DNA from 3 places in the Paludibacterium sp. B53371 genome. Region 2 is predicted to be linked to each of the others. Evidence: predicted binding sites of a transcription regulator. Region 2 holds the regulator's gene; each other region holds the start of a gene.

Region 1 (9,563 bases), 710 kb from region 2:
ATGCTGCCTGACGGGCAGCGCCTGGCGCACTGGAACCGCTTTGTCGAGCAGATCGGGCAGTTGATTCGTTTTGAAGATCATTACCAGCTGTTGCCGGCCGGTCGTCACTGGGTCAGCGAGAGCCAGTTGCGTTTTTTGTCACAGCCACGTCTGGCCGAGCATCTGGCGCTGGCAGGATTCGGAAAGATTGACTGGTATGGCGATTGGCAGGGGGGCGCATTCGATCCGCAGAGTAGTGGCGAAATCATTGTGGTGGCCCACGCGCCGGCCCGCTGATCAGGGTGCAGGTCCGTTCTTGCACTATCGCTGACAAGTCTTATTCTGAAATCAAGGGAAATGCCCGTTGGGCAACGACAACGACCGATTATCACGGAGGTGAGCCATGTACCAGCTGACTCATGAAGACCCGTCCTGTGCCGATGCCGTCATGCTGCAGAATGCTTTGTCCACGGTGTTGTTCAATCTGACCGGCAGTAGCGGTCGCGCTTCTTTTGATCCGTCCGAACTCAAGGGCGCCAAGTCCTGTTTTGTGGTGGCGCGTGGTGATCGCGGCGAGCCGGTGGGCTGCGGGGCATTGCGCCCGCTGGAACCCGGCATTGCCGAAATCAAGCGCATGTATGCGGTGCCGGGCCATCAGGGGGTGGGGCGCAAATTGCTGGCGCATCTCGAAGCCGAGGCCCGGCGCATGGGCTATGAGGAAGTCTGGCTGGAAACCCGCGAAATCAACCGTCGTGCCGTGGCGTTTTATCAGCGGCATGGCTATGTGCGGATTGCCAACTATGGGCGGTACAGTGGCCGCAGTGAGGCCGCCTGTTTCGGCAAGTGCCTGCATCAGGGCTGATCCTGCCCGCCCTGGCCTCAGGACTCGTTCTGTGTCGGCATCACCGATAACAGGATACGGATCAATTCTGCTTGACGACGTGCCCCTGTCTTGAGAAAAACCTGTTTCAGGTGGCTGCGTGCCGTGTCGTAAGCCACGTCGAAATGGCGGGCGTAACTCTTCAGGTCCTCCCCCAGCATCAGCCAGCCCGCCAGTTGTGCCTGGCGGCGCGTCAGGCCGAATCGCTGGATCAACAGCTCCTCCGGCGCATAGGTGCGCTCGTCCGGGTCGGTGGCAAATACGATGACGTGGGTGTCATCGCTCAGTCCGGTCGCCCCCTCCTTTACGGGGGCCAGCATGACCGTCAGGGTGGTGGTGGAGTCAGGGCGGCTCAGTGCCAGGGCGCTGCCGCTGCGATGTCCGGCGTCCTGGTGTCCGCAGGCGCGCCGCATGGCGGCTTGCAGGCCGGCATCTTCGCTCGTTTGTTCACTGTGCAGCCCTCCGCCTTCGTCAATCCATAATCCGCGTCGCCGGCTGGCGATCTGTCGCCCTGCCTGGTTGACATGCAACACCTTGCCCTCACGGTTGCACAACCACAAGGCCAGGGGCAGGGAATCCAGTGCGCCGTTCAGACTGCTCAGCAGGCTCAGCCGGCGATGCAGGGCCAGTGCCAGTTTCAGGTGGGGCTGCAGCAGATCGTAATGTCGCAGATCTTGCTGGTCGAAGGCGGGTTGTCCGGCGCTGCGCAGTGTGGCCAGCATGATGGTATGGCCATTGTCGCGACTGACCAGTCCGCCCAGGCAATACATCAAGCCTTGCGGGCGCAGCCAGTCTTGATAGAACTCGGTCCGGATCAGCGCGTCAGTCGGACAGAGCATTTCCGACAGGACGGCCTGTCCGGGCGCAAATTGGGCCTGGGCGCGGGTCCATGGGCTGCAGGCGGCGTAGTGACGCGTATAGCTTTCCACATACGCCGAATCGTAGTCGTGATACTCCAGCAGCATGATCTTATCCCCCTGGCGGGATAAATCGCCGCATTGACTGTCATGCATGAACAAGGCGCTGGGGCCGCCATGGAATGTCCGGGCAAAGGCAGCCAGGAAGGCGGGCCATGCCTGCTGGTCTTCGGCTGCACGATAAATCAGGTGGATGAGATGGGAGAGGCTGTGTGCGTCGATCATCGCCAGCGCCGTTAGGGGTTTAATATATGTTTATAGCATATATTGCGCGGTGCATATCAAGTGTTCCACTGACCGCCAATGACCGGCTGCGGCTGTCAGTTTAGGAATTCGCCTAGATTCAGTCGTTTGCCATTTCAACAAACTCTCCGATATGTCGCCCTGATCGCAGGGCTCCCCTCATACGGAGTTGTTATGTCGTTGTCTGTTCATCCCGTCGTGCATGCCCTGCATCACCACCGGGCCGAGGCCAGCCCATATGCACTCGCTGCGGCGGCTGCCCTGGCGCAGTTGCCTCAGCATGGTCATGTCATGCCAGTCAAGCTGGGCAAGGTCGGAAAGGTGCTGGCGCTTGAGGCGGCGGCGCGGCGTGTTCGCCATCGCCATCCCTTGCTGGTCGAGGCGATGTTGCAGCGGGTCGCACTGCATCATGGTCCGGGCCGGCTGGCCGTGTCGCAGATGATGCGCCATGTGGCTGCCGGCATGGAGGGGAATGGTTTGCATCGCCCCGGCTCGTTGCTGCAGACCAGTGCCTGAGTCCTGTCCGAACCGGCTGCTCTGTTCTAGGACAAGGTCATCATTAACAATTGGTAATTATTTCAAAACCGATTTCGGGAATTTTGCCGTTCGACTGTCTGACAAAGCTGTTAGTGTGCGATACACGCCGTTGAGCATGGGCCTGTCTGGCGTGGTCGCATCAGAACAGGAGTCTGGATGGATTTCCCGATCGTGCCCGGCAGTCCGGCATCGCTCACGCTGATGCCCAGCAGTCATGCCAGTGACCTGGCCGGCGTGGCCGCCACCCCTGGCTATCAGGGCGACCCGCCAGATCATGCCGGACTGATGCCCGGGGCAGGGCTCAGTCTGGCTCAGATGGGGGTGGTGAGCAGCGTGCCGTCCGTGCCTGCCGCCATGCGGGGGCCTGCGCCGGTGCAGGCGGCTGCAGATAACCCGGCTTCCGGGACAGAGGGGGAGTCGGACGGCTTTGCCCAGCTGCAACAACAGTTCAGACAGGCGGCGCTGATGGCGCAGTGGCGTCTCAGTCCGCGTGTCGCATCCGGCAGGGCGGGTCTTGAGGCCGCATTCGCTTCGGCCTCCGCCGCTTCCCCGTCTTCCCTGATTGCCCGGGCCTGAGCCCGGGCACGACTCAGTTCGGCTGATCGGCCGTCATGCCGGTCTGAGGGGTCAGGGTCAGCCCGGACGTATCAAATCCCATCACTTCAAGGCGCGCCAGCAAACTCTGATAGGCAGAAGGTTTGACTTGCGGTGTGCGCGACAGGATCCAGAGATATTTGCGGGTTGGCTCGCTGACTGCGGCCAGCTGATATTTCGCATCCAGGTCGATGACCCAGTAGTCGCCCCATACCAATGGCGCAATCTGCAGCCATGTCGGGGCGAAACTCACTTCCAGTCTGGCGGAATCCGGCCCTCCCAGCTGGCGCGCGATGCCGCTGGCTTGTTCGATCTCCCCCTTGCTGTTGCGGCAGCGATTGAGTACGGACAGCTGATGGTCGCTGTTCAGATCGTATTGCGCCGTGGTGTCGGCGACGCAATGTCGCTGGAACCAGTTCGGATACTTGGCAATTTCGTACCAGGTGCCGAGATAGCGGTTGACGTCGAGGCGCGGGATGGCAGTGAGCGAGTCTGCCTGTGACGCCAGGGGTAGTAGTGTGCAAAGCAGGAAAAGCAGGTTTTTTTTCATCTTGATTCCTGAGTGTACGAGCGTGGGCATGAGGCCCTGAATGATTATCCCGACTTGGCCCCGGCTTGTCGCGTCTGATTTGATGTCGAAGTGTCATTTTTCTTCCCCGGTTTCGTCATTTGTGTCGAAGTGCTGACGCAGGTGTCGACATCTCAGCCCGCACCTCCCCGGCTTGATACAGGCCAATCCCTTGGCGACAAAGGGAATAATTTCCCGGTGAAATTGTTTTGCCGCAAAGACGAGAGCTGGCACGGCATGTGCAATGCATGAGCGGAGACCTTCCGTGCGCACGTTTCGCCGCATCGCAGCGACAAGGCATGGAAGGCCCCTATTGCAGGCTGGCGTCGATTTTTCGGGGGATTGGTTATGAGCCGCTTCGTTTTTGCGGAGCCAACACGTTGTATTGGATGTAACACCTGCATGGCGGCCTGCACCATGGTGCACAAGGCTGAAGGCCTGCAGGCGCATCCACGTCTGACGGTGGTCAGAACCGGGCAGGTGACTGCGCCGGTGCAATGCCGCCATTGCGAGGACGCGCCCTGTGCGCGCGTCTGCCCGGTCAAGGCCATTACCCATGAAGGCGATGCGGTAGTGCTGAACGAGACGCTGTGCATCGGCTGCAAGCTGTGTGCGATTGCCTGTCCGTTTGGCGCCATTACCCCCTCCGGGACCCCGGTCAGCGGCGTGGTGGCGGTCAGCCATCTCTACCAGGCACCGCCGGTTACCAGCGGCGCTGCCACGGGGGCGGATACCTCGGCCACGCTGGATCCGATGCTGGACTGGCAGCCGGGGGTCAAGCAGGTGGCGGTCAAATGCGATCTGTGCGACTTCCGCGCCACGGGGGCCGAATGTGTCCGAGTTTGTCCGACCAAGGCGCTGCGACTGATCGATCGCCGCACGCTGGCACAGGATGCCGATAGCAAGCGTGCCGATGCCGGTGAGGCGCTGAATGCTGCCGTCTCGATCGATTTCTCCCGGGAGCCAAAATGAGTCTGATGCCACTGGGTTATCTGCTGTTGTCGGTGCTGCTGTTCCTGGCCGGCGGCGTGGCTTCGGTCGCCGCGGCACGCTGCGAGCGGCTGGCGATCAATCTGTCGGCGCTGGCCGGCCTGCTCGGCGGTTTTGCCGGACTGGCGTCCGCCTTGCCGACCCTGCTGACCGGGCGGGTGTTCATGCTCGATCTGGCCGGTCCGTTTTCCTTTGCTCATTTCACCCTGCGTCTGGACATGCTGGCAGCCCTGATGGTGGCGGTCATCTCCGTGCTGGCGATGCTGGCGGCAATCTACTCGCAGTCATATGTACGCGAATATCAGGGACGTGGCGCCTGGGCCATGGGGCTGTTCATGAATACCTTCATCGCCGCCATGCTGGCGCTGGTGGTGGTCGACAATGCCTTCTGGTTCCTGGTGTTCTTTGAAGCCATGTCGCTGGCGTCCTACTTCCTGGTGATCTTCGATCAGGATGAAGAGTCGGTCGGGGCGGGGTTGCTGTATTTCCTGATCGCCCATGCCGGTTCGGTGCTGATCATGGTGGCCTTCTTCCTGCTCTACAGCCGCAGCGGCAGCCTGGACTTCCAGTCGTTCCGCGGACTGAAGCTGCCGCTGGGGCTGTCCTCGCTGGTGTTTGTGCTGGCCTTCCTTGGTTTTGGTGCCAAGGCCGGGATGGTGCCGCTGCACAGCTGGCTGCCGCGTGCGCACCCGGCGGCACCGTCGCATGCCTCGGCCATGATGTCCGGGGTGATGGTCAAGATCGGTGTGTTCGGGATCATCAAGGTCGGGATTGATCTGCTGGGGGCCCAGTCGAGCTGGTGGGGGCTGCTGGTGCTGGCCGTCGGCGCCGTGTCCGCCGTGCTGGGCGTGCTGTATGCCCTGGCCGAGCAGGACATCAAGCGTCTGCTGGCTTATTCGACGGTGGAAAACGTCGGCATCATCCTGATGGGGGTGGGTGCCGGCATGCTTGGCCTGGCGACCGGTCACATCGCGCTGGCCGGTCTGGCGCTGATGGCCGCCTTCTATCATCTGTTCAACCACGCGCTGTTCAAGGGCCTGATGTTCTTTGGCGCCGGGGCCATTCTGTATCGCACTCATACCCGCGACATGACCCTGCTGGGCGGACTGGCGCGCCGCATGCCGCTGACTGCCCTGGTGTTCCTGATCGGCGCCATGTCGATCTGTGCCTTGCCGCCGCTCAATGGCTTTGTCAGCGAGTGGTTCAGCTATCAGGCCCTGTTCGCCATGAGCCATGACGGCGACTTCATGATGCGGCTGGCCGGTCCGGTCGCCATCGTCATGCTGGCGCTGACCGGTGCCCTGGCGGCGCTGTGCTTCGTCAAGGCATGGGGCATGACCTTCTCCGGGCAGGCCATGAGTGAACATGCCGAGCATGCGGAGGAAGCGCCCTACAGCATGTTGCTGGCGATGGGGGTGCTGGCCGTATTGTGCATCGGCGCCGGTGTCGGCGCGCCGTGGCTGGCCCCGCTGTTTGCCCGGGTCGCCGCCTCGCTGACCGGGGGCTTCGTCTTGCCGGTTGCCCAGGGTCTGGTGCTGCATTCGGGGCAACTGAACACCCCGGCCGTGGTGTCGACGCCGCTGCTGGCACTGTTGCTGCTGGCTTTGCCGCTGTTGCCTTTCCTGCTGATCGCTGCCATGCAGGGACGTCGCGTGGCGCGTCGCCATGCCGGCGATGCCTGGGCCTGCGGCTATGTCACGGAAAAGCGCATGACCGTGTCGCCGGAAGGCATGTCACAGCCGGTGGGCTTCATGTTCGGCAGTCTGTACCGCCTGCGTCAGACGCTGAGCCTGTCGGCCTGGTTCGATCGCGGCCTGTCCGGTGCGGTGGATGGCGCCACCCGGCTGGAGCCGCAGTGGGATGCCCGCCTGATCGCCCCGATTGTTGCCGGTGTGCAGCAGCTGGCCCGACGCATCGCCTGGCTGCAGCGTGGTGATTTCCGTGTTTATTGCCTGTATGTGGTCGTGGCCCTGGTCACGCTGCTGCTGGTCTCGGTTCGATAGGAGCATTGCAATGCCGAACCCGAACATGATTCTGCTGGCCGTGCTGCAGGGGGTGATCCTGCTGTTGCTGGCGCCCCTGATGACCGGTGTGTCACGCATGATCCGTGCCCGCATGCATTCGCGCCGCGGCCCGGGCGTGCTGCAGGACTACCGTGACATCATCAAGCTGTTCAAGCGCCAGGATATTGCTCCGGCGGCCTCCGGCATGGTTTTCAGGCTCACGCCCTATGTGATTGTCGGTGCCATGTTCCTGATGGCCATGGCGCTGCCGGCGTTCATTCGTCACTCGCCTCTGGGGGCGCTGGCTGATCTGATCACTTTTGCCTATCTGTTTGCCCTGGTGCGCTTCTTCTTCTCGCTGTCGGGGATCGACTCCGGGAGTTCATTCGCCGGGATTGGTGCCGGTCGCGAGCTGACGCTGGGCATTCTGGTCGAACCGACCATGATCCTGTCGCTGCTGGTGGTGGCGCTGATCGAGGGGACGACCAATCTGGGCGCGATTGGCGCCGGCATCGGCGGCAATTATCTGCAGTCGCCGGCGGCGATCGGTCTGGCCATGCTGGCCTTTGCCTTCACCGTATTTATTGAGATGGGCAAGCTGCCATTCGACATGGCCGAGGCCGAACAGGAGCTGCAGGAAGGGCCGCTGACCGAGTATTCCGGTCCGTCGCTGGCCTTGCTCAAGCTGGGGCTGGGTCTGAAGAAAGTGGTGATGGCGCAGTTTCTGCTGGGGGTATTTCTGCCGTTCGGCATTGCCTCGTCGGCCGATGCCGGCGCCTTGCTCATCGCCCTGATCGTACTGCCTCTGAAGTTGCTGCTGGTATTCCTGCTGGCCGGTCTGATCGAGAACAGCATGGCGCGCGGACGCTTCCTGCTGACCTCGCGTGTCACCTGGGTCGGCTTCGGTCTGGCGGCGCTGTCCTTCGTCTTTTATCTCACCGGTCTCTGAGGAGCAATCATGGAGAATATCGCTCTCGCGACCATTCTGGTGCCATTTGCCGGGGCGGCGCTGATTCTGCTGGCGCCGGCGCGGGCCGCCAAATGGATTGCCTCGCTGTTTGCTGCGCTCGCCTCGCTCGGCACGCTGGCACTGGCACAAGCCTTCGCCGCCGGCGGCAAGCTGGCATTGACGACCGGGGTTTTTTCCCTGGCGGGCATGCCGCTGATCGGCATCACGGTTGACCGTCTCAGCACCCTGGTGGCCATTGCCGTGGTGGTGCTGGGGTTTCTGGTGGTGCTGTATTCCACGGCCTATATGTCGGAAGGCAACCGGGAACACCCGCATGTCGCCAAGCCGCGCTACTACGCCTATCTGTTGGTGTTCATCGGGGCCATGGCCGGGCTGGTGCTGTCTTCCACCCTGCTGGGCCAGCTGGTGTTCTTTGAAATCACCGGTGCCTGCTCCTGGGGGCTGATCGGTTACTACCAGAAGCCGAAGGCACTCAAGTCGGCCCTCAAGGCCCTGCTGGTGACCCATGTGGCGGCGCTGGGCCTGTATGTCGCGGCCGGCTGGCTGTTTGCCCAGACCGGGTCCTTTGCCCTGACCGGTATCGCCAGTCTGACGCCGCAGGCCAAGATCGTGGTGTTCCTCGGCGTGATGCTGGCGGCCTGGGGCAAGTCGGCGCAGTTGCCGCTGCATGTCTGGCTGCCGGATGCCATGGAGGCGCCGACCCCGGTCAGTGCCTATCTGCACGCGGCCTCGATGGTCAAGGTGGGGGTGTATATCTTTGCCCGTGCCATTTACTCGGCCGGTCAGGTGCCGGAAATCATCGGCTGGATCGGTGCCGTGATGGCGCTGCTGACCATGCTGTACGGCTTTGCCATGTACCTGCCGCAGAAGGACATGAAGCGACTGCTGGCCTATTCGACGATCGCCCAGCTGTCGTACATCTTCCTCGGTCTGTCGCTGTCGATTTTCGGTTCGCAACTGGCCTTCAACGGTGCGGTGGCTCATATCTTCAACCACGCTTTTGCCAAGAGTCTGTTCTTCCTGGTGGCCGGGGCGCTGTCGTATACCTGCGGCACCCGGGTGCTGCCGAATCTGCGCGGGGTGCTGAAGCAGTCGCCGTTCCTCGGGGTGTGCTTCGGTGTGGCGGCGCTGGCGATTTCCGGTGTGCCGCCGTTCAACGGTTTCTTCAGCAAGTTTGCCATTCTGGCTGCCGGTTTCCAGCTGTCGGGCGCGCACTGGCTGCTGCTGCCGCTGGTGATCCTGGCACTGATCGAGTCGGTGTGCAGCTTCGGCTGGCTGATGGCCTGGTTCGGCAAGGTGGTGCCGGGAGAGCCGTCCGAGGCGGTGGCCTCGGCCACGCCGCTGCCCATGGCCATGCGCGTGGTGTTCTCGCTGTTGCTGGTGATGTGTCTGGCTTCCAGCTTCATCGCATCGTCCTGGCTGGGTTGAGGAGTTAATCATGGATGGAATGTTGATCGTCAATAACCTGGCCGGTCTGCTGATCGTGACGTCGCTGCTGGTGATCTGTACCGGCAGTGTGCTGTCCTCGGCGCGCTGGTATGCCCTGCAGTCGCTGGTGCTGGTCGGGATTTTCCTGGCGCTGGCCGCCACGCAGGGCTCGGGTGAGCTCTACTTGTGGTCGCTGTCGGCCTTTGTCACCAAGGTGGTGCTGGTGCCGCTGATCATGGTGCGCACCCTGGGCAGGCTGGCGGATCGCGAGAGTCTGCAAGGCTGGCTGAGTCCCGCCTGGATGCTGCTGCTGGCAGCGGTGATCGTGATGTTGTCGTGGTTTGCCGTGTCGTCGGTCAAGCTGGCCGTGGTCGCTGATCTCAAGCCGGCGCTGGCCGTGTCGCTGGGCCATTTCCTGCTGGGGCTGATGTGTATCGTCACTCAGCGCAACATC
Region 2 (9,563 bases):
CCGTAATCCTGATACAGCGACACGGCCTCGCTCAGCATGGTGGCGGGCAGGTTGTCGACGCAGTAGAAACCCGAGTCTTCCAGCGCCCGCAGGGCAATGGATTTTCCCGAACCGGATTGCCCGCTAATCAATATCAGTTGCATGTTCCTGATCCTTCAGGAAATTGGTGTGACGTTCGATGAATTCGCGCGTGCTGTCGATGCCGCGCAGTTGCAGGATGTAGTTGCGGACGGCGGCTTCGACCAGAACGGCGAGGTTGCGGCCGGCCGCCACCGGCAGGACGACCTTGCGCACCGTGACGCCGAGAATGTCCTGTGTTTCCGACTGGATGTTCAGCCGGTCGAGGGCCTGCATGGCCTGATCGTTGGCCTTGACCAGGTGGATGATCAGTTTCAGTACTTTCTTCGGTCGTACGGCGGTTTCGCCGAAGATGGTGCGGATGTTCAGAATGCCCAGCCCGCGTACCTCCAGGAAGTCGCGCAGCAGAGGCGGGCAGCGTCCTTCCAGGGTTTCCGGCCCGATCCGGTAGAGTTCGACGGCATCGTCGGCCACCAGGCCGTGGCCGCGCGAGATCAGGTCCAGGGCCAGTTCGCTCTTGCCCATGGCCGAGTCGCCCATGATCAGTACGCCGATTTCCAGGACGTCGAGGAAGACGCCATGCAGTACGGTGGAGACGGCCAGCGCGCGAGCCAGATAGATGCGCAGCACATCCATCAGGTAAGGGCTTTCCAGCGGGGTGGACATCAGCGGCACGCTGTGGGAGTGGCAGTAGTCGCGCAGCAGTTTCGGTACCGGCTGGCCATTGGCCACCATGACCACTGACATGCTCTTGTGGAACAGTTGGTCGAGGGCGGTTTTGGCCGCCGACTGTTCCAGCCGGTTCAGGTAATCGACCTCGGCGAGGCCCAGTACCTGGACACGGTTGGGGTGGATGAAATTCAGGTGGCCGACCAGCGCCAGCGTAGGGCGCTGTTCGTCGATGCCGATAATGTTGTCGGCGCCCGCCGTCCCGACAACCCAGCTGAGATTAAGCTTTTGCTGGTTTTCCTGGTAAAGCTTGCGCACGGTTATGCTAGGCATGGGTCGACCACTCGGAAAGAATCTGGTAGAGCTCGTCCACGCTTTGGGCGGTGAGCATTTTTTCGCGCAACGGGCGGCTGGAGAAGAGTTGCGCCAGCTCGGACAGGACCTGCAGGTGCAGGTCGGTGGCCTGTTCCGGTACCAGCAGGACGAACAGGCTTTGTACCGGTTTGCCGTCCGGGGCATCGAAAGGAATCGGCGCTTTCAGGCGGATGAAGATGGCCGCGGCTTCCTTGAGTCCCTGGGCTCGGCCGTGGGGAATGGCAACCCCCTGACCCAGGCCGGTGGAGCCGAGTTTTTCTCGGGCAAACAGACAATCGAACACCTCGCTGCGGGCGATGCCGCAGGTATTTTCCATCAGCAGACCGACCTGCTCGAAAACCCTTTTCTTGCTGCTGACGTCGAGGTCGAGCAGGATGTGCTCGCGGGAAAGAATCTTACCGATCTGTTTCATAGCGTTTGGCGGCATCGGAGGCCGGGCGGACCGGCTTCGTCAAAAAGTCTGGCAAACAAAAACGGGAACCCGAAGGTTCCCGGCAGTACTGAATGTCACTTTACAGCGAAGCTTCCGGGTGGGCGCCGCGGTGCTCGGTCTGCTTTTCCTTGAACTTCAGCACCTGACGGTCCAGCTTGTCCATCAGCAGGTCGATGGCGGCGTACATGTCGGCCTCGGTGGCTTCGACATGGATGTCCTTGCCGGACAGGTGAACGTTGACCTCGGCTTTCTGGACCAGTTTGTCCACGGACAGGGTAACGGAGACATCGATCAGGTCGTCGACATGGCGGCTGATGCGCTCGAGCTTCTCATCAATATAGTCGCGCAACGACGGGGTGATCTCGAGGTGAAGACCAGTCACTTTGATGTTCATAACCCTTACTCCTTACTTTGTTGCCATGATGACTGCACGGTCGGGTCGGCCGTACAGCCGGATGTTGGATTACAGAGCCTTTCTTTGATTGACCGGCGCTATCTGCATGGCTTCACGATACTTGGCAACGGTACGTCTTGCAACCTGAATTCCCTGGCTGGATAGCTGTTCGGCAATGGCGCTGTCTGACAGTGGCCTGGATGGGTTCTCCTGTTCGATCAGCCTGCGGATATGTGCCTTGATGGCGGTGGCGGAGCATTCTTCGCCACTGTCGGTTTCCAGGGCACTGCCGAAGAAATATTTCAGCTCGAAAAGTCCCCGGGGACAGAGCAGATATTTCTGGGTGGTGACTCTGGAGACGGTGGATTCGTGCAGCCCGAGCTCATCGGCGATATTGCGCAGGATCATCGGCCGCATGGCCACTTCGCCTTGTTCAAAGAACGCTTGCTGCTTGTCGACTATAGCTTCCGACACTTTCAGGATAGTGTCAAATCGCTGTTGAATGTTCTTGACCAGCCACCGTGCCTCTTGCAGACGACTGCCGAGATCGCCGGATTGCTGGCGGTTTTCCGACAGCATGCGGGCGTAGATCTGGTTGACGCGCAATTGCGGGACGGCGCTGCTGTTGAGCTCGGCCACCCAGCGGCCTTTACGCTTTCTGACGGTGACGTCCGGGGTGACGTAATGGGTGTCGCGCGCGTCGAAGCCGCTGGCCGGACGCGGGTTGAGGCGGGCGATCAGGGTCTGGGCTTCGCGCAGGGCATCGTCGCTGGTGCCCAGCAGCTTGCGCAGGCGGGTGTAGTCACGGGCGCCGAGCAGGGCCAGGTGCTGCGCGATGATGTCGCCGGCCAGGGATTTGCCGGGGGTGCTGGCCGGTAATCTGGCCAGTTGCAGTTGCAGGGATTCGGGCAGTGAGCGGGCGCCGACGCCGGGGGGGTCGAACTGCTGCAGCATGCGCAGGCCGACGGCCAGTTCATCTTCGTCCAGGGCCAGCTCTTCGGGCAGACTGGCCACCAGTTCGGCCAGTGGCGTGGTCAGGTAGCCATCGTCATCCAGTTCTTCAATCAGCAGTTGCACGACGGCGTGGTCGCGCTGCGGCAGGTCGATTTCTCCCAGCTGCGACAGCAACAGCTCGCGCAGGGTCTGATGACAGGGCACGTTGTAAAAGGGGTCGAATTCGTCGTCGTAGCTGCCACCACTGCCGGTCCCGCTGCCGCTGCCCCAGTCCTGCAGCGCTTCCATGCCCGGTTCGCTCGCCGTGTCCTGCTCCTGCTGCTTCGGGACCTCTTCGCTGTGGCTGCTTTCCATCGGGCGCTCCGGCAGGCCGGGTTCGCCGGGGGTGTCTTCATCGCGCTCGAGCAGCGGGTTTTCCAGCAGATAGCGTTCGACTTCGGCTTGCAGTTCGACCGTCGACAGTTGCAGCAGCTTGATCGACTGCTGCAATTGCGGCGTCAGGGTCAACTGCTGGGAGACTTTGAGCTGGAGGCTTTGCTTCATGATGGTTTACAGATGGAAATGCTCGCCCAGGTAGACTTTGCGTACCCGCTCGTCGTTGACCAGTGTTTCCGGCTCGCCGGCAGCCAGCACGGCACCGTCGCTGATGATGTAGGCGCGGTCGCAGATCCGCAGTGTTTCTCGCACGTTGTGGTCGGTGATCAGTACGCCGATACCGCGTTCCTTGAGGAAGGAAATGATCTTCTGGATGTCGATGACGGCAATCGGATCGACCCCGGCAAAGGGTTCATCCAGCAGGATGAAGCGTGGCCGCGTGGCCAGCACGCGGGCAATTTCCACCCGGCGCCGCTCGCCGCCGGACAGCGACAGGGCATTGCTGTTGCGCAGATGGGCGATGTTCAGGTCATCCAGCAGCAGGTCGAGCTCTTTTTCCAGTTCGTCTTTCTTGAAGCCGGTGATCTCCAGAATGGCGCGGATGTTTTCGTCGACCGTCATCTTGCGGAAGATCGAGGCTTCCTGCGGCAGATAGCCCAGCCCGAGCCGCGCCCGACGGTGGATCGGCATGTGGGTGATGGACTGCTCGTTGATGGTGATTTCACCGTCATCGGCACCGACCAGACCGACGATCATGTAAAAGCTGGTGGTCTTGCCGGCACCATTCGGCCCCAGCAAACCCACGACTTCGCCACTCTTGATCTGCAGCGAGACATCCTTGACTACCGTGCGGTTCTTGTAGCGCTTTTTCAGGCGCTGCACTGTCAATACGCTATCGGTCATGATCACTTTCCGGCGCCGCTGCTGGCGTCTTTCTTTTGTGGCTGGATGATGGCGGTGACCCGGCCCTTGTTGGCGGTATTGCCGCTGCCGCCCTGGCTCTGATAGACCTGGGTTTCGGTGTTGTAGACGATGACGTCGCCGATCAGCAGGTCATCCCCCTTCTTGACGCGGGCATTGGTGGTCAGGATGGCGGTATGGGTGACCGTGCTGTAGTCGATGCGCTTGGCCTGCCCGTCGATCCAGACATTTTTCTTTTCCGGCGTATCATCCGCCTTCTGACGGAAGGTGACCAGCTTGCCGGTGGCGATCATGGTCTGATTGCCCTGAGCGTCACGGGTGACCGTCAGGTGGTCGGCATGCATCAGCATGGTGCCCTGGATGACCACGACCGCGCCATCCCATTCGGTGATGCCCTTGATCTGGTCGAGCGTGGCGCGGTCGGCGCTGATCTGGATCGGCTTGCCGCTGTCGGCTTTTTCGGCGAACGCCAGCGGGGTGGCCAGGGCAAGGAGTGTCAGCAGCAGGGCGGATTTATTGAACATAAGTGGCCTTTGCATAAGACAGCATGTTCACGATGCCGGTCTTTTGGTCGTAATTGAAACCCGTCGAATTGGCGACACTGCTGCCATAGTGAACGGTGGTCGGCATCGGTGAGCTGGCGTAGTGACGGACGGTGTCGACGGTCATGGCAGAGCTGTCCAGCGTCATCGGCGGCTGACCCGCGACCGCCGGTTTCTGCAGATGCGCCTTATGCTCAAGGAACGCGACGCGCGACTCGGTATTGTAACGCCCGTTGTCGGCGATCAGCGTGTAATCCAGCTGTCCATTCTTGAACAGCGCGATGTTGCCCTGATTGAAATACAGCTCGCGCTGGTTGGGGTACTGCCACAGTCTGTCGGCAATCATGTGCTGCAGGACGCGCCCTTGCTCATCAAAGCGTGTCGCGTCGATTTTCTCGGCAACATATTCGGGCTGGGACGGATCGAGATCATGGCCGAAGCTGCCCAGCTTGGAGACCTGATCCAGCCAGATCGTCAGCAGGGCGGTGAGGGCGACCAGCGCCACGGGGAACAACCGTGTCCAATGCCCGCTCTTCATGACAGATAGCCCGCGATCAGGTCGTCCAGCGTGCCCTGGGCCTGCATGATCAGCTCGCAGGTTTCGCGTACGGCCCCACGTCCGCCACGATTGCCGGTGACGTAGTGGGCGTGCTGGCGCACCACGCTCGGGGCTTCGGGGACGGAAATCGCCAGCCCGACACGCAGCATGACCGGCAGGTCGACCACATCATCGCCCACATAGGCACATTGCGCCGGCTGCACGCCCGCCTTGGCCAGCAAATCCTCGAAAGCCGTGCGCTTGTCGTGAATGCCGGCATAGTAAAAATCGATGCCGAGCCCGCGGGCGCGGTGCTCGACACAGCTTGCGGCGCGGCCGGTAATGAGGGCCAGTTTGACGCCGGTGGACTGCAGCATTTTCAGGCCATGGCCATCCAGCGTATTGAACCCCTTGAGTTCTTCCCCCGCGGCGGTAATGAAAATCGTGCCATCGGTCAGTACACCGTCCACATCCATGATCAGCAGACGGACATTGCGTGCCAGGTCATTGGTCGCTTGCATGTTATTCCTCGGGCTGGCTGGCGGGATCAGACCACGCCGGCCTTGAACAGGTCGTGCATGTTGAGGGCCCCGACCAGCTGCTGTTCGGCATTGGTCACCAGCAGACAGAGCACCTTGCTGGCTTCCATCTGCTCAACGGCCTCGGTGGCCAGGCAGTGTGCCGCAATGGTGCGGGGCGATCGGGTCATGACGTCTTCGATGCGGATGCCGGTCAGGTCCAGGGTCTTGTCCAGCGTGCGACGCAGGTCGCCGTCGGTGTAAACCCCGACCAGCGAGCCGGCGGCATCGGCCACCGCCGTCATGCCCAGACCTTTCTTCGACATTTCCAGCAAGGCATCTTTCAGGGATGCGCCCACCTTGACGCAGGGCAATGCCTCACCGGTGTGCATGACATCGGCAACACGCACCAGCAGGCGGCGGCCGAGGCTGCCCGCCGGATGCGACATGGCAAAGTCTTCTTCGCGGAACTGCCGCTCCTGCATCAGGGTGACGGCCAGGGCATCGCCCAGGGCCAGCTGCGCCGTGGTGCTGGAGGTGGGGGCCAGTCCCAGCGGGCAGGCTTCCTTGTCGACATGGGCATCCAGGTGGACATTGGCCAGCTTGGCCATGGTCGATCCCTCGCGTCCGGTCATGCAGATGGTGTGAATGCCCTTGCGCTTGAGCGCCGGCCACATGGCCAGGACTTCATCACTCTCACCGGAGTTGGACAGTGCCAGCAGGACGTCTTCGCGCATGATCATGCCCAGATCGCCATGCACGGCTTCGGCCGGGTGCAGGAAGAAGGCAGGGGTGCCGGTACTGGCCATGGTGGCGGCGATCTTGCGCGCGACATGACCGGATTTTCCCATGCCGGTCACGACCAGGCGTCCCTTGCAGGCGAGGATCAGATCCACGGCGCGCGAAAAGTCGCCATTCAGACGCAGGGCCAGCGCTTCCAGCGCCTCGGCCTCGGTTCGCAAGACTTCTCGGGCGCTTTGCAAGCGGTTCGTGTAAATTTGGGTATCCATAAGCGTGAATTATATCAAGGTTATAAGCCCAGGGGTCGCGGCTGGTGCAACTTTTGCTTAAACCTTTGACTCTGTCATGTGATATCGATAAAAGTTGCGGAGATCATAACTGACCATGCATTCACTTGCTGTTGTCGTCGTGGTATTGCTGCTGGCTGTACTGGTCATTACCTTGTGCCGCCGGTTGCGCGTTCCTTCCCTGCTGGCCTACCTGCTGATCGGCTTTCTGGCCGGCCCGGCGGTGGCGGGCCTGGTGCCCGAAGGGGAGTCGACCGCCCTGCTGGGTGAGATCGGCATTGTCTTCCTGATGTTTACCATTGGCCTGGAGTTCTCGCTGGCCAAGCTCAAGGCCATGCAACAGCTGGTGTTTGGCGTTGGCCTGCTGCAGGTCACGCTGACCATGCTGCTGGGCGGGGTGGTTTGTTATCTGTTCATTGGTCATGCCGGTGCTGCCTTTGCGCTGGGAGGTGCGCTGGCCATGTCCTCTACCGCGATCGTCAGTCGCCTGCTGACCGAGCAGCGCGAGCTGGGGCAACCGCATGGCCAGCTGGCCATTGGCGTGTTGTTGTTCCAGGACATTGCCGTGGTGCCGCTGTTGATCCTGCTGCCCGCCCTGAGCGGCAGCCAGGCGCTGCTGTGGCAGTCGCTGGGCATGGCGGCTCTCAAGGTGCTGGTGGTGCTGACCGTGTTGCTGGTGCTGGGCCAGCGCCTGATCCGTCCCTGGTTTCATCTGGTCGCACGCCAGCGCTCCGGCGAGCTGTTCATGCTGAATGTCCTGCTGGTGACGCTGGGCATTGCCTGGCTGACCGAGTTGTCCGGGCTCTCGCTGGCTCTGGGGGCCTTTGTCGCCGGCATGCTGATCTCCGAGACCGAGTATCGCTATCAGGTTGAAGAGGATATCCGGCCATTCCGTGATCTGCTGCTGGGCTTCTTCTTCATTACGGTCGGCATGCGTCTGTCCCTGCCTGTGCTGGTTGACCAGTTCGAGCTGGTGCTGTTGATGGTGCTGATTCTGTTGCCGGTCAAGCTGGGCGTGGTCTATGGCGTGGCGCGCGCCTTCGGCCACCAGTCCATGGCCTCGATGCGCGGTGCGCTGGCGCTGGCGCAGGGCGGGGAGTTCGGCTTTGTCCTGCTGACGCTGGCCTCGCGCCTGGATCTGATCACGACGCCGGTCATGCAGGCGGCGGTCGCTGCCGTGTTGATTTCCATGCTGGTGGCGCCCTTCATCCTGATGCATGGCGAGGCCATTGCCAAACGGCTGGTCCGGCAAGACTGGACCCTGCAGGCCTTCGACCTGCACCACGTGCTGGTGGAGAGCATGTCCAAGAGTGATCACGTGCTGATCTGCGGCTACGGACGCAGCGGTCAGGCGCTGGCCCGGTTGCTGGAAACCGAGGATATCCCGTTTTTTGCTCTCGACATGGATCCGACCCGGGTACAGGAGGCGGCCGAGGCGGGGGACCCGGTGGTGTTTGGTGATGCCTGCAAGACGGAGGTGCTGCTGGCGGCAGGTATTCAGCGTGCCAAGGTGATGGTGATTTCCTTTTCCGATACCGAGGTGGCTTGCCGCATCCTGAATCGCGTGCAGCAATTGCGGCCGGATTTGTCGGTCATTGTGCGCACGGTGGATGACGGTGATATCGATCGGCTGCGTGCGGCCGGCGCGGACGAGGTGGTGCCGGAGATCCTGGAGGGCAGCCTGATGCTGGCCTCGCAGGCGCTCATGGAGGTCGGCGTCCCGTTGCAGCGTGTGCTGAGGCGCATCCGTCGGGTGCGGGAAGAGCGTTATGGTTTGTTCCGTGGTTTCTTCCACGGCATGGACGATATCGATTCGCTGGAGGATGAGGCCCGAATCCCGCGCTTGCAGAGTGTGGTGCTGTGCGAGGGGGCGGCGGCCATCGGCCAGCCCCTGCATGCGCTGCAGCTGGCTGAACTCGGTGTGTCCATCAAGTCGATGCGCAGTCAGAACCGGCGCTTCTTTGATCTGGACGAGAATCTGCAGCTGGGGATGGGGGACGTGCTGGTGTTGCTGGGCAATGCCGAGCAGCTGGCCCGGGCGGAGAAGCGCATCCTGAGCGGCGCCTGAACGACAGGGGCGGCCATCGGCCGCCCGCCGCTCATGGCAGGATGGTGGTGATCTGTTTTTTCAGTTCCTGCTTCAGCGCCTGCTGTTTTTCGGTCTCGGTTTTCTTTCCCTTGACCAGGGCATTGAAGTTCAGCGCATACACCGGGGCATTCAGCGGCCCGGTAATCTTCAGCGGGATATTCACGCCCTTCAGGCTGGAAAACTCTTTCGGATTGGCCTGCACGTTCATGTTGTAGTCGATGATGCTGTGGCGCAGGTCGAGCTTGCCGCCGCCATTGACGTTGACCAGCTGCGAGGCAAGCTTGAGATCCTGATTGCGCCCGATGCCCTGATCCATGTGGAAGCTGGCCTGCAGTGTCGAGAAGGTGGTCTTCTGGTTGGCGCGCGCCGGGGTGTTCATTTCCTTGAGTTCGGCAGGCAGGTTCTTCAGGGCGGCGACCAGGTCGATCCCGGTCAGCGCCCCCTGGTTCAGGCTCATCTGCACGTCACCGCTCAGGTTATTGCGCAAGTCGACAAACGAGTCGCCCTGTGCCGACAGCGCGACCTGGCCATTCCCCTTGCCGTCCAGCTGGCCAAAGCTGAACAGATCCACCAGCAAGGGGCGGATGTTCATGCCGCGCAAGGTCTGGCGCACTTCGTAGCGATTGACCGGGCCGCGCTTGAGTCGTGC
Region 3 (9,563 bases), 1.4 Mb from region 2:
TGCGAGCCGGGCGGCGTGTCCTGGGCGCTGTCATCCAGATGCGCCAGCCGGCCGATCTGCTGCTCCAGCATGCGCGTCAGCCCCAGACCCTTGCCGGCGGTCATCGACTGAACCATCTGCTGGTCGAGCAGACCTTTGTAGGTCTGCATTTCGTTGCTCTGGTCGTCGTCACTGAAATGCGTTTCGCGCATCCCCTTGAGCAGGGTATCGAGAAACATGGCCTCAAACTGCTGGGCAACCTCATGCACCGCCGCCTTCGGATCCTTGCCGATTTTGGCCGAAATATTGGCCATCGCCTGCGGATCTGCCGCCAGCGTCTGAGCCATCATCGGGTCGGTGTATTTCGAAATGCCCATGCATCCTCCTGCACGATTTATAGCAATTTACGTGCCAGATACAAAAACAGCCCTTGCGGGCTGTTTGCTGCAAGCAGAATGACCGCTCAGATAATCTGCAGATCGGCCTTGAGCGAACCCGCGGCTTTCATGGCCTGCAGGATGCTGATCAGATCCTGCGGCGTAGCCCCCAGGGTATTGAGGGCATTGACCACCTGACTGAGATTGGCGCTGCTCGGCACATTGAACACCTTGCCGTTCTGGGCCTGTACGCTGACATTGGCCTGATTGGTCACCGCAGTACGCCCATTGGACAGCGGATTGGGCTGACTCACCGACGGGGTATTGCTGACGGTCACAGACAGGTTGCCATGCGACACGGCACAAGGTTCAAGGCGCACGCCCTTGTTCATGACAATCGACCCGGTGCGGGCATTGATGATCACCAGCGGGGAAACTTCTGCCGGGTCGACGGCAAGATTTTCCATGCGTGCCAGAAACTGCACCCGGTCATTGGCATCAAACGGGGCGCGCACCTGGATCGTCCGGCCATCCAGCGCCCGCGCCGTCTCGGCACCAAAGCTGCGATTGATGGCCTGCACCACACGCTCGGCAGTGGTGAAATCGCCATTGATCAGTTCAAGGCGCACAAAATCGCCACTGCCCAACGACATCGGCAACTCGCGTTCTACCGTGGCACCATCCGGAATACGGCCCGAGCTCAGCTGGTTGATCTGCGCGCTGCTGCCGCCGGAAGATGCGCCGGCGCCACCAATCACCACATTCCCCTGGGCCATGGCGTAAATCTGACCGTCCGCCCCTTTGAGCGGCGCCATGATCAGGGTTCCGCCGCGCAGGCTTTTCGAATCACCGATGGAGGAAACCGTCACATCCAGCAACTGGCCGGAGCGGGCAAACGGCGGCAAGGTGGCGGTCACGATCACCGCCGCCGCGTTTTTCGGATCGACCTTGGTACCGGCCGGCACATTGACCCCCAGCTGGGTCAGCATATTGGTCAGCGACTGCCCCATGAAGGGCGAGGAGGTATTCTTGTCGCCGGTGCCATCCAGACCGACCACCAGACCATAGCCAGTCAGCTGGTTGGGGCGCACCCCGGCTACATTGACAATATCCTTGATGCGGTCTGCCCAGACCGGCAGGCACAAAGCGAGGCCGAGCAACAGACAAAACAGTTTTTTCATGCGGCTCCCCCGGTCAGAAAGGCAGGATGGACAGGAAGATCTTGGTCATCCAGCCCGGTTCGTTATACAGCCGGTTGGTCCCCTTGGTTTCCTGCTCGATGCGCGCATCGGCCACCTTGAGTGACGAGACCGAACGGGTGGCATCGATATCGCGCGGATTGACCACACCGGAGAGGCGAATCGACTCGATATCGCCATTGATGCGCACCTGCTTTTCCCCGCTGATCACCAGATTGCCGTTGGCCAGCACTTCGATCACCGTCACCGAGATCGAGCTGACAAAGGTGGTTGCCAGGGCATTGCTGCCCTTGCCGGTCTGGGTCGCCCCGCCGGCAGTATTCAGATTGGTACCGGCCAGACCGGCGCCCAGACCCGTGAGGAACGGCAGTTGTACACCACCGGTCACCGACTCGTTCAAGGTGGACGCGCGGCTCTCGGTCACCTGCTCGGTGGCCGAGGTCGAGGTCTGTTCCTGGATATTGACCGTCAGGGTATCCCCTACCAGGCTAGGACGGCTGTCCTCCAGCAGGGGGCGATAGGTACTGGTCTGAAAGATGGAGCCGTTATTGGCCTGCAGTTGCGGCTGCGGCTGGGGCCGGGCCGTCATCGGCCCCTGAACCAGCGGCGGTTCCTGCATGGTGCAGCCAGCCAGCAGCGCGGTCAGCAGGCAGGCCAGTAAACGATTCATGCTCATCATCATTCCGTTAGCAGACAGGCATCACATCTGCGTCAGCTTCTGCAGCATCTGATCCGCAGTGGTGATGGCCTTGGAGTTCATTTCAAACGCGCGCTGGGCGGTAATCATGTCAACCAGCTCCTGCGTCACATTGACGTTGGAGTTTTCCAGAAACGCCTGCTTGATCTGGCCACGGTCATCCGTACCAGGATTGCCGGTCTGCGGATCACCGGAGGCGGCGGTCTGCGCATACAGGTTTTCACCCAGACTCTGCAAACCCTGCGGGTTGATGAAGGTACTGGTCTGAATCTGGCCGGCGGTCTGCGGCGTGGTGCTGCCGTTGACGTAATATTGTACCACCCCGGCCAGAGAGACCGTCATATTGGTCGCGGTCGCCGGAATATTGATGTTCGGATTGAGCTGATAACCTTGCGGGGTCACCATATTGCCGTTGTTGTCACGACGGAACTCGCCGTTGCGCGTATAGGCCGTGGTACCGTCCGGCAGCGTGATATTGAAAAACCCGTCACCGGAAATCGCCAGACTGTAGGAGTTGGTCGAGCTGATCAGCGTGCCCTGGGTATGATCACGCGAAGTCGACACCGCGGCGGCACCGGTACCGACCAGCAGGCCGGTCGGGGTATTCGAGCCGTTCGGCAGCTGGGCGCCGGGCTGACGCAGCGTCTGATAGTACAGATCCTCGAACTCGGCGACCGAGCGCTTGAAGCCGACGGTGTTGACGTTGGCCAGGTTGTTCGACACCACATCCAGCTTGAACTGGCTGGCATCCATACCGGTCTTGGCGATATACAGAGAACGCATCATGACGTTGATTCCTTCTTGTTCTTATCCGGTTCAGCCCATGGCGAGCAACTGGGTCGCCTGCTGATCATTCTGTTGCGCGGTCGTCATGAGTTTGACGTTCATGTCGAACATGCGCCCGTGGGAAATCATCTGCACCAGGCTGTCGACCGCATTCACATTACTGGCCTCCAGGGCACCGACCACCAGCTTGACGTTCTGGTCTGCGGCCGGCGTCGAGCCATCGTTCATGCGAAACAGCCCGTCCTCCCCTTTGTACATCGTCTTCGGGCCGGGGTTGACCATCTTGATCTGCCCCAGCGTTTGCGGGGTCGGGTTGGACACCCCGAGTGCAATGGCAACCACCGTGCCGTCGGTCATCAGCTGAATCTTGCTGGCCGCCGGGGCAACAATCGGACCGCCATCCCCGAGGATCGGCAAACCGCCGCGGGTGCGCAGCGTGCCGGCACTGTCCACGACAAATCCGCCGGCGCGGCTGTAAGCCTCCTTGCCATCCGGCCCCTGCACGGCAAAGAAGCCCGGGGTTCCGAGGGCAAAGTCGTTCTGGTTGCCGGTTTGCTGCAGCGCGCCCTGCGACAGATCGGTGCCGATGGTGTTGTCGACCACATAAGTCCGCGTCGGCGCACCATCGCCAATGACCGGCAAGGCACGAAACGACACTTGCTCGGCCTTGAAGCCATTGGTGTTGACGTTGGCCAGATTGTTGGAAGTCGTCGCCTGTTGCCATTCGACGTGCTTCGCACCATTCATTGCCAGAAACAGCATCCGATCCATGATTCAGACGTCCCTCAGGTCAGGCTTACAGGTTCACCAGCGTCTGCTGGATCGTGTCTTGTGCCTTGATGGTCTGCGCGTTGGCCTGGTAGTAGCGCTGAGCGGTAATCAGGTTCACCAGCTCGGTGGTCAGGTCAACGTTGGACGCTTCCAGCGCCGAATCGCGCAGCGTACCGGCGGTCCCGGACCCCGGGGCATTCACCTGGGCCGGACCGGAGGAATAGGTCTGGGTCCAGCGATTGTTGCCCACCGGCTGCAGCCCCTGCTGGTTGGTGAAGTTGGCCAGGGCCACCTGACCAATCGTCTTGGTCTGGCCGTTGGTATAGGTGGCCTGGATGATGCCGGTCGAATCGATATTGATCGACGACACGGTGCCCGCCGCATAACCGTCATTGGTCAGCGAGTTGGTACCCGAGGTCTGGCCATACTGCGTCGAACCAGTATAGCTCAGGGTATAGGCAATCGGCGAGGTTGACCCAGTCGGGGTCGCTGGTGGCGGGGTATACGACACAGCCAGCGGCATGGCCGTGGTCAGCGAACCGGTCAAGCCGAAATTGATCGTGGTCGCCGCACCAGCCGCACCGCCGCCAATCGACGCGGCATTGCCATCGACATAGGCATACACGCTCCAGTCGGTACCGGTCGCCGTCGGGGTCTGCTTGCGATAATACAGGGTCATGTTGTGCGCATTACCCAGCGAGTCATAGACCGAGGTCGAGTTGGACCAGTTATAGGAAGCCGGCGTGGTCGGGCTGAAGGCGACCGTCGGCGGCGTGGAGCGGGAGTCGAGGTTGACGCCCATGGTGACCTTGGAGGTCGTGCTCGGGGCAATCAGCGAAGTCTGCAGCTGCAGGTCGGCTGTCGCCCCCTGGGTCACGACGCCATTGCTGGCTACCCAGCCCTGCAGGCGATCCGGACCATTCACGATATAGCCCTGATTATCGACCTTGAACTCACCATTGCGCGTGTACTCCAGCGTGCCGGTACTGGTCCCGCTGGTCGAAGCGCCGGTCTTCACGATGAAGAAGCCGTTATTGTTGATGGCAATATCCAGATTATTGTTGGTGGTGGTGATATTGCCCTGGGTCATCTGCTGTGCCACATCCAGCGTCTGCACCCCGATACCGGCCTGGGTCGAGGCCACGCCATAAAAGCTGTTGGCATACATATCGCCGAACTCGGCGCGCGAGCCCTTGAAGCCGACCGTGCTGGCGTTGGCAATGTTGTTGCCGATCACATCCAGCTGCTTGGAGGCGGCATTCAGACCGCTCAGACCTTGTTGGAAACCCATGTTCTTGCTCCGATCTCTGTTCCGTTTTCCACTCAGGAAATCTGTGCCACATCCGACATGGCCACGGTCTTGCCGTTACTCAGCACCAGCTGCGGCGCCCCGTTAGCGGCAAAGCTCACCGCGGCAATGGTCTTGTAGTTGTAGGTCGTGGCCTTGACCTGCACGGCCGAGCCGTCGGTCCCCTGATTGGAGGCCGTGGCGGTAAAGGTATAGTTGCCGGCCGGCAGGACGTTGCCGCTGCTGTCCTTGCCATCCCAGGCGAAGGAATTCATGCCGTTTTGCGGACTCGGCACACTGAAAGTGGAAACCGTCTTGCCGTTGGCGTCCTGCACCGAAATATTCAGTTGCTGAGCCGAACCTGCCAGCGAAACCGCCCCCATGGTCTTGTTGCCGTTGGTATTGCCGTCCCAGCCCATGGTATTGCCGGCAACCAGGGCACTATGTCCGACCGTGGTGGCGGCAATCAGCGACTGCGACGCCATTTGCGACTGCAGCAGCGACTGCATGGTGGTATTCAGGTTCTGCATCCCGGTCACCTGGCTGATCTGCGCCATCTGACTGGTGATCTCACTGTTCTCCATCGGATTCATCGGATCCTGAGCCTGCAGCTGGGTCGTCAGCAGCTTCAGAAAGCGATCCTGAATCCCCTGAGCGCTGGTCGGGTCGGTACTGCTGCCGGACGTGGAGCTGGACGAACTCTTGTTGCCGTTCAGAATGTCGTAGGGGTTGCTGCTATTGGACTGGCTGGTAGACGAGACGGTCATGATGCATTCCTTTCAGTATTACTGGCCAAGCTGCAGTGTTTTCTGCATCAGGGTTTTGGCGGTATTCATCACTTCAACGTTGGTCTGATACGAACGCGAGGCCGAGATCATGTCAGCCATCTCTTCTACCGGATTGACGTTGGGCATATTGACGTAGCCGCGGGCATCTGCCAGCGGGTTGGCCGGATCGTACTTCAGAATCGGCGGGCTCTTGTCTTCCACCACCGAGGTGACCCGCACCCCGGCCACCAGCGGCTGGGTGGCCGTCACCGGAATGGCGGTAAACACCACATGACGACCCTTGTAGGGTTGCCCGGTCGAGCTGGTCGCGCTTTCGGCGTTGGCGATATTACTGGCCACCACGCTCAGTCGCATGGACTGCGCTGTCAGCGCCGAACCGGCAATCGAAAAAACATTGGTCAGAGACATGGCAATCAGCCCTTCAGAACCAGATTCAGCTGCGAAATACGATGATTGAGGAAGGTCAGCGTGCTTTGATACTGCAAGGCGTTATCCATGAACGCACCACGCTCCACATCCATATCCACGGTGTTGCCGTCGACACTGGGCTGCACCGCATTGCGGTATTGCAGCGGCACCGAGGCGCCACCATCACCAGGATTAGTACTGAAATGACGCGGATCGGTGGCCATCAGCGCCAGATCCTTGCCACTGCCATGACCATCCATCTGAGCCTTCATGGTGGCGGCAAAATCAAAGTCGACAGCCTTGTAGTAAGGCGTTTCCGCGTTGGCCATATTGCCGGCCAGCACTTCAGTGCGATACGCGCGCAGATTCAGTGCGCGTTGATCGAACTTAAAGTCATTGGCGATTTTGTCGAACATGTCTTCCTCCTGGTGCGACATATAAAGCAGGAAGCATGCCAGAAAATATAAAATAATTAAGTGATTGATTTTTATCGTTTTTATTTAACAAAAAACCCATCGCCCGCCCCAAACCCACCGTCAGCGGCAAGAATTGCCGCCGACAGGCAAGGCCTTGCAGCCACCCGGCAAAAGAGAAACACCATGGCGGACAGGGTCGACAGATATTCAAAATGGGTCTGGTGTGACTATGATTCTCTTAAGAATCCTAAAAGACCCGGCCCGGCCGGGGAGAACATGGGGACATGGCGTGGCTGAGAATCGCAAACTGGCCGTTGCGACCCTGGGGGCGATTGGTATCGTCTACGGCAATATCGGCACGTCGCCGCTCTATGCGCTGCACCAGATTTTCTTTGGCTCCGGACTGCAGGCACTGACGCCAGACAGTGTGCTCGGCGGCACCTCACTGGCGATCTGGGCACTGACCCTGATTGTGGCCTTCAAATATGCCCTGCTGGTTCTGCGGGCAGACAATGATGGCGAGGGTGGTCTGTTTGCGCTGTACAGCCTGCTGTACGGCAATGCCAGACAATCGCGCACCCGGCCGATCCTGATTGCCCTGATTCTCGGTGCCGGCCTGCTGATCGGCGACGGCATGATCTCTCCGGCCATCAGCGTACTGGCGGCCGTCGAAGGTCTGGACATCGCACTGCCCGGACAGAGCGAGCTGGTGACGCCGATCACCCTGGCACTGCTGACGCTGCTCTTTGCCCTGCAATCCGTCGGCAGCGGCAAGATCAGCAAGATTTTCAGCCCGGTGCTGCTCCTGTGGTTCCTGTCCATCGCCCTGCTCGGACTGCGGCAGATCATGACCACCCCGGAAATTCTGCAGGCACTCAATCCCTGGTACGGCCTGCAGTTTTTGCTGCAGCGTCACTGGCACGCCTCGCTGATGACCCTGGGGGCCGTCATGCTCTGCGTCACCGGTGGCGAAGCCCTGTATGCCGATCTCGGGCATTTCGGCGCCCGCCCGATTCGTCTGGGCTGGTTCAGCGTGGTCTTCCCCGCCCTGCTGCTCAACTATCTCGGCCAGGGCGCCTTCGTTCTGGCTCACCCGGGCCAGAACTGGCCCAATCTGTTTTTCAGCATGGTGCCGCCGCCCCTGCTCTACCCGATGATCATTCTGGCGACCCTGAGCACCATCATCGCCTCGCAGGCATTGATCACCGGCACCTTTTCCCTGCTGTCGCAGGCGGTTCGTCTCGGCCTGTTTCCGCGCCTGCGGATCGTGCATACCGATATCGAGCACACGGGCCAGATCTATATCAGCTTCGTCAACTGGTCGCTGTACCTCGGCAGCATCACCCTGGTGGTGGTCTTCGGATCCAGCCACAACCTGGCGGCGGCCTATGGCCTGGCTGTTGCCGGGGTCATGCTGATCACCTCCAGCGCCATGCTGCCCATCGCGCAGGAGCACTGGCAATGGACCCGCGCCCGCGCAAGGCTGGTCTGGGTCCCGATCACCGCCGTCAATGGCGCCTTTCTCGGTGCCAGCAGTCTGAAATTCCTTGAGGGCGGCTATGTACCAATCAGCATCGGGTTGGTGGTATTCATCGTCATGGTCACCTGGCAGTGGGGCAGGCAGGCCACTTCGGCGGCCTACTCGCGCAAACACACCATGAACATGACCGAGCTGATCGAACTGCACCGCCAGAGCCGGCATTTTGTCGAGCGCAACGCCATTCTGATGATCCCGCGTGCACCACACCGCCTGCATGACCATACCCCGGCCCTGCTGCAGCTCATCTGGGACCGTTATGGCATCCTGCCGCGCAACCTCATCTTCGTGACCGTCAACCACCCCAAGGTGCCCTACGTACACGGCAACCGCTATCAGATCACGGTCTTCGAGCAGACACCGGGCCGTGGCAGCATCCTCAGCGTCAACGTCAGCTTCGGCTTCATGGAAGAACCCAACGTGGAAAACCTGCTGGAGGAAATGGCACAGCAGAAGGAAATCGCCCTGCCGACCGACCGGCGGCACTGGATCGTACACGTCGCCGTCGAGAACCTGCTGCCGTCCCGCACCCTGGGGCGGACAAAACGCATGGGCTTCCGCCTGTTCCAGTTCCTGCGCACCGTCTCGCAGCCAACTTATTACTACTACGGTATGGGGGTGTACGTGCAGCTGTCCTCGGAAATCATGCCCGTCCACTTGCGTTAAGCCCTTTTCGCCGCGCATCACAAAGACATAAGCATTGAGCATTCGCCTTGCGCCTCCGTATACTGCCAGCCAGGGGGAGTCATGGCGCTATCACTGAAAAACATTCGTTACTTCATCGCAGTGGCCGAAGCCGAGTCGATCACCGGGGCCGCCCACGCACTGAATGTGTCGCAATCCGTGCTGACCGAAGCCATCAAGGCACTGGAGGCCGACCTGGCAGCCACCCTGTTCCAGCGTCACGCCCGCGGTATGGTACTGACCCATGCCGGACACCAGTTCCTCAGCCATGCCCATCAGATCCTCGGCAGTGTGCGCAATGCGCAGCAAGCCCTCTCCGCCCGGCCGGACACCATGACCGGTCAACTCAACCTGGGGGTCACCAGCCTGGTGACCGGCTATTTCCTGCCCTATCTGCTGGGCCGCTATCGCCGCACCTTTCCCAAGGTCGACGTCAAGGTCATCGAAGACCAGCGCGACTATATCGAGCATCTGCTGGTCAACGGCGAACTGGATGCTGCCGTGCTGATCGTCTCCAACATCCAGAATCGCCAGGCCATCGAGGCAGAAACCCTGATGGAATCGCCCTACCGCCTGTGGCTGCCGACCAACCATCCCCTGCTGGAACTCGGCGCCATCTCGATCACGGAAATG

What was found. The regulator sigma-54, encoded in region 2, starts transcription at its own class of promoters, with help from an activator protein. The targets are predictions, from matches to a motif close to CTGGCACGCTTCATGCTT.
Region 1: the regulator sigma-54 is predicted to act here: its motif matches at 3,946-3,963, upstream of JNO51_RS09185 (4Fe-4S dicluster domain-containing protein).
Region 3: the regulator sigma-54 is predicted to act here: its motif matches at 6,734-6,751, upstream of flgB (flagellar basal body rod protein FlgB).

Annotation. Positions count from the first base shown of each region.
Region 1 covers NZ_CP069163.1:1,914,045-1,923,607, reverse strand. The annotation lists gene JNO51_RS09215 (bifunctional 2-polyprenyl-6-hydroxyphenol methylase/3-demethylubiquinol 3-O-methyltransferase UbiG) at 1-276, shown strand, start outside; gene JNO51_RS09210 (GNAT family N-acetyltransferase) at 383-841, shown strand; gene JNO51_RS09205 (helix-turn-helix transcriptional regulator) at 859-2,001, opposite strand; gene JNO51_RS09200 (hypothetical protein) at 2,194-2,535, shown strand; gene JNO51_RS09195 (hypothetical protein) at 2,713-3,132, shown strand; gene JNO51_RS09190 (lipocalin family protein) at 3,146-3,700, opposite strand; gene JNO51_RS09185 (4Fe-4S dicluster domain-containing protein) at 4,121-4,690, shown strand; gene hyfB (hydrogenase 4 subunit B) at 4,687-6,711, shown strand; gene JNO51_RS09175 (respiratory chain complex I subunit 1 family protein) at 6,722-7,660, shown strand; gene JNO51_RS09170 (hydrogenase 4 subunit D) at 7,670-9,109, shown strand; gene hyfE (hydrogenase 4 membrane subunit) at 9,120-9,563, shown strand, end outside.
Region 2 covers NZ_CP069163.1:2,624,119-2,633,681, reverse strand. The annotation lists gene rapZ (RNase adapter RapZ) at 1-143, opposite strand, end outside; gene hprK (HPr(Ser) kinase/phosphatase) at 124-1,080, opposite strand; gene ptsN (PTS IIA-like nitrogen regulatory protein PtsN) at 1,073-1,534, opposite strand; gene hpf (ribosome hibernation-promoting factor, HPF/YfiA family) at 1,635-1,949, opposite strand; gene JNO51_RS12570 (RNA polymerase factor sigma-54) at 2,019-3,446, opposite strand; gene lptB (LPS export ABC transporter ATP-binding protein) at 3,453-4,181, opposite strand; gene lptA (lipopolysaccharide transport periplasmic protein LptA) at 4,184-4,723, opposite strand; gene lptC (LPS export ABC transporter periplasmic protein LptC) at 4,713-5,279, opposite strand; gene JNO51_RS12550 (HAD family hydrolase) at 5,276-5,800, opposite strand; gene JNO51_RS12545 (KpsF/GutQ family sugar-phosphate isomerase) at 5,827-6,807, opposite strand; gene JNO51_RS12540 (cation:proton antiporter) at 6,923-8,893, shown strand; gene JNO51_RS12535 (AsmA family protein) at 8,925-9,563, opposite strand, start outside.
Region 3 covers NZ_CP069163.1:1,258,020-1,267,582, reverse strand. The annotation lists gene flgJ (flagellar assembly peptidoglycan hydrolase FlgJ) at 1-356, opposite strand, end outside; gene JNO51_RS06090 (flagellar basal body P-ring protein FlgI) at 443-1,537, opposite strand; gene JNO51_RS06085 (flagellar basal body L-ring protein FlgH) at 1,551-2,225, opposite strand; gene flgG (flagellar basal-body rod protein FlgG) at 2,256-3,038, opposite strand; gene JNO51_RS06075 (flagellar basal body rod protein FlgF) at 3,069-3,809, opposite strand; gene flgE (flagellar hook protein FlgE) at 3,835-5,100, opposite strand; gene JNO51_RS06065 (flagellar hook assembly protein FlgD) at 5,133-5,864, opposite strand; gene flgC (flagellar basal body rod protein FlgC) at 5,883-6,293, opposite strand; gene flgB (flagellar basal body rod protein FlgB) at 6,299-6,709, opposite strand; gene JNO51_RS06050 (KUP/HAK/KT family potassium transporter) at 6,999-8,912, shown strand; gene JNO51_RS06045 (LysR family transcriptional regulator) at 8,994-9,563, shown strand, end outside.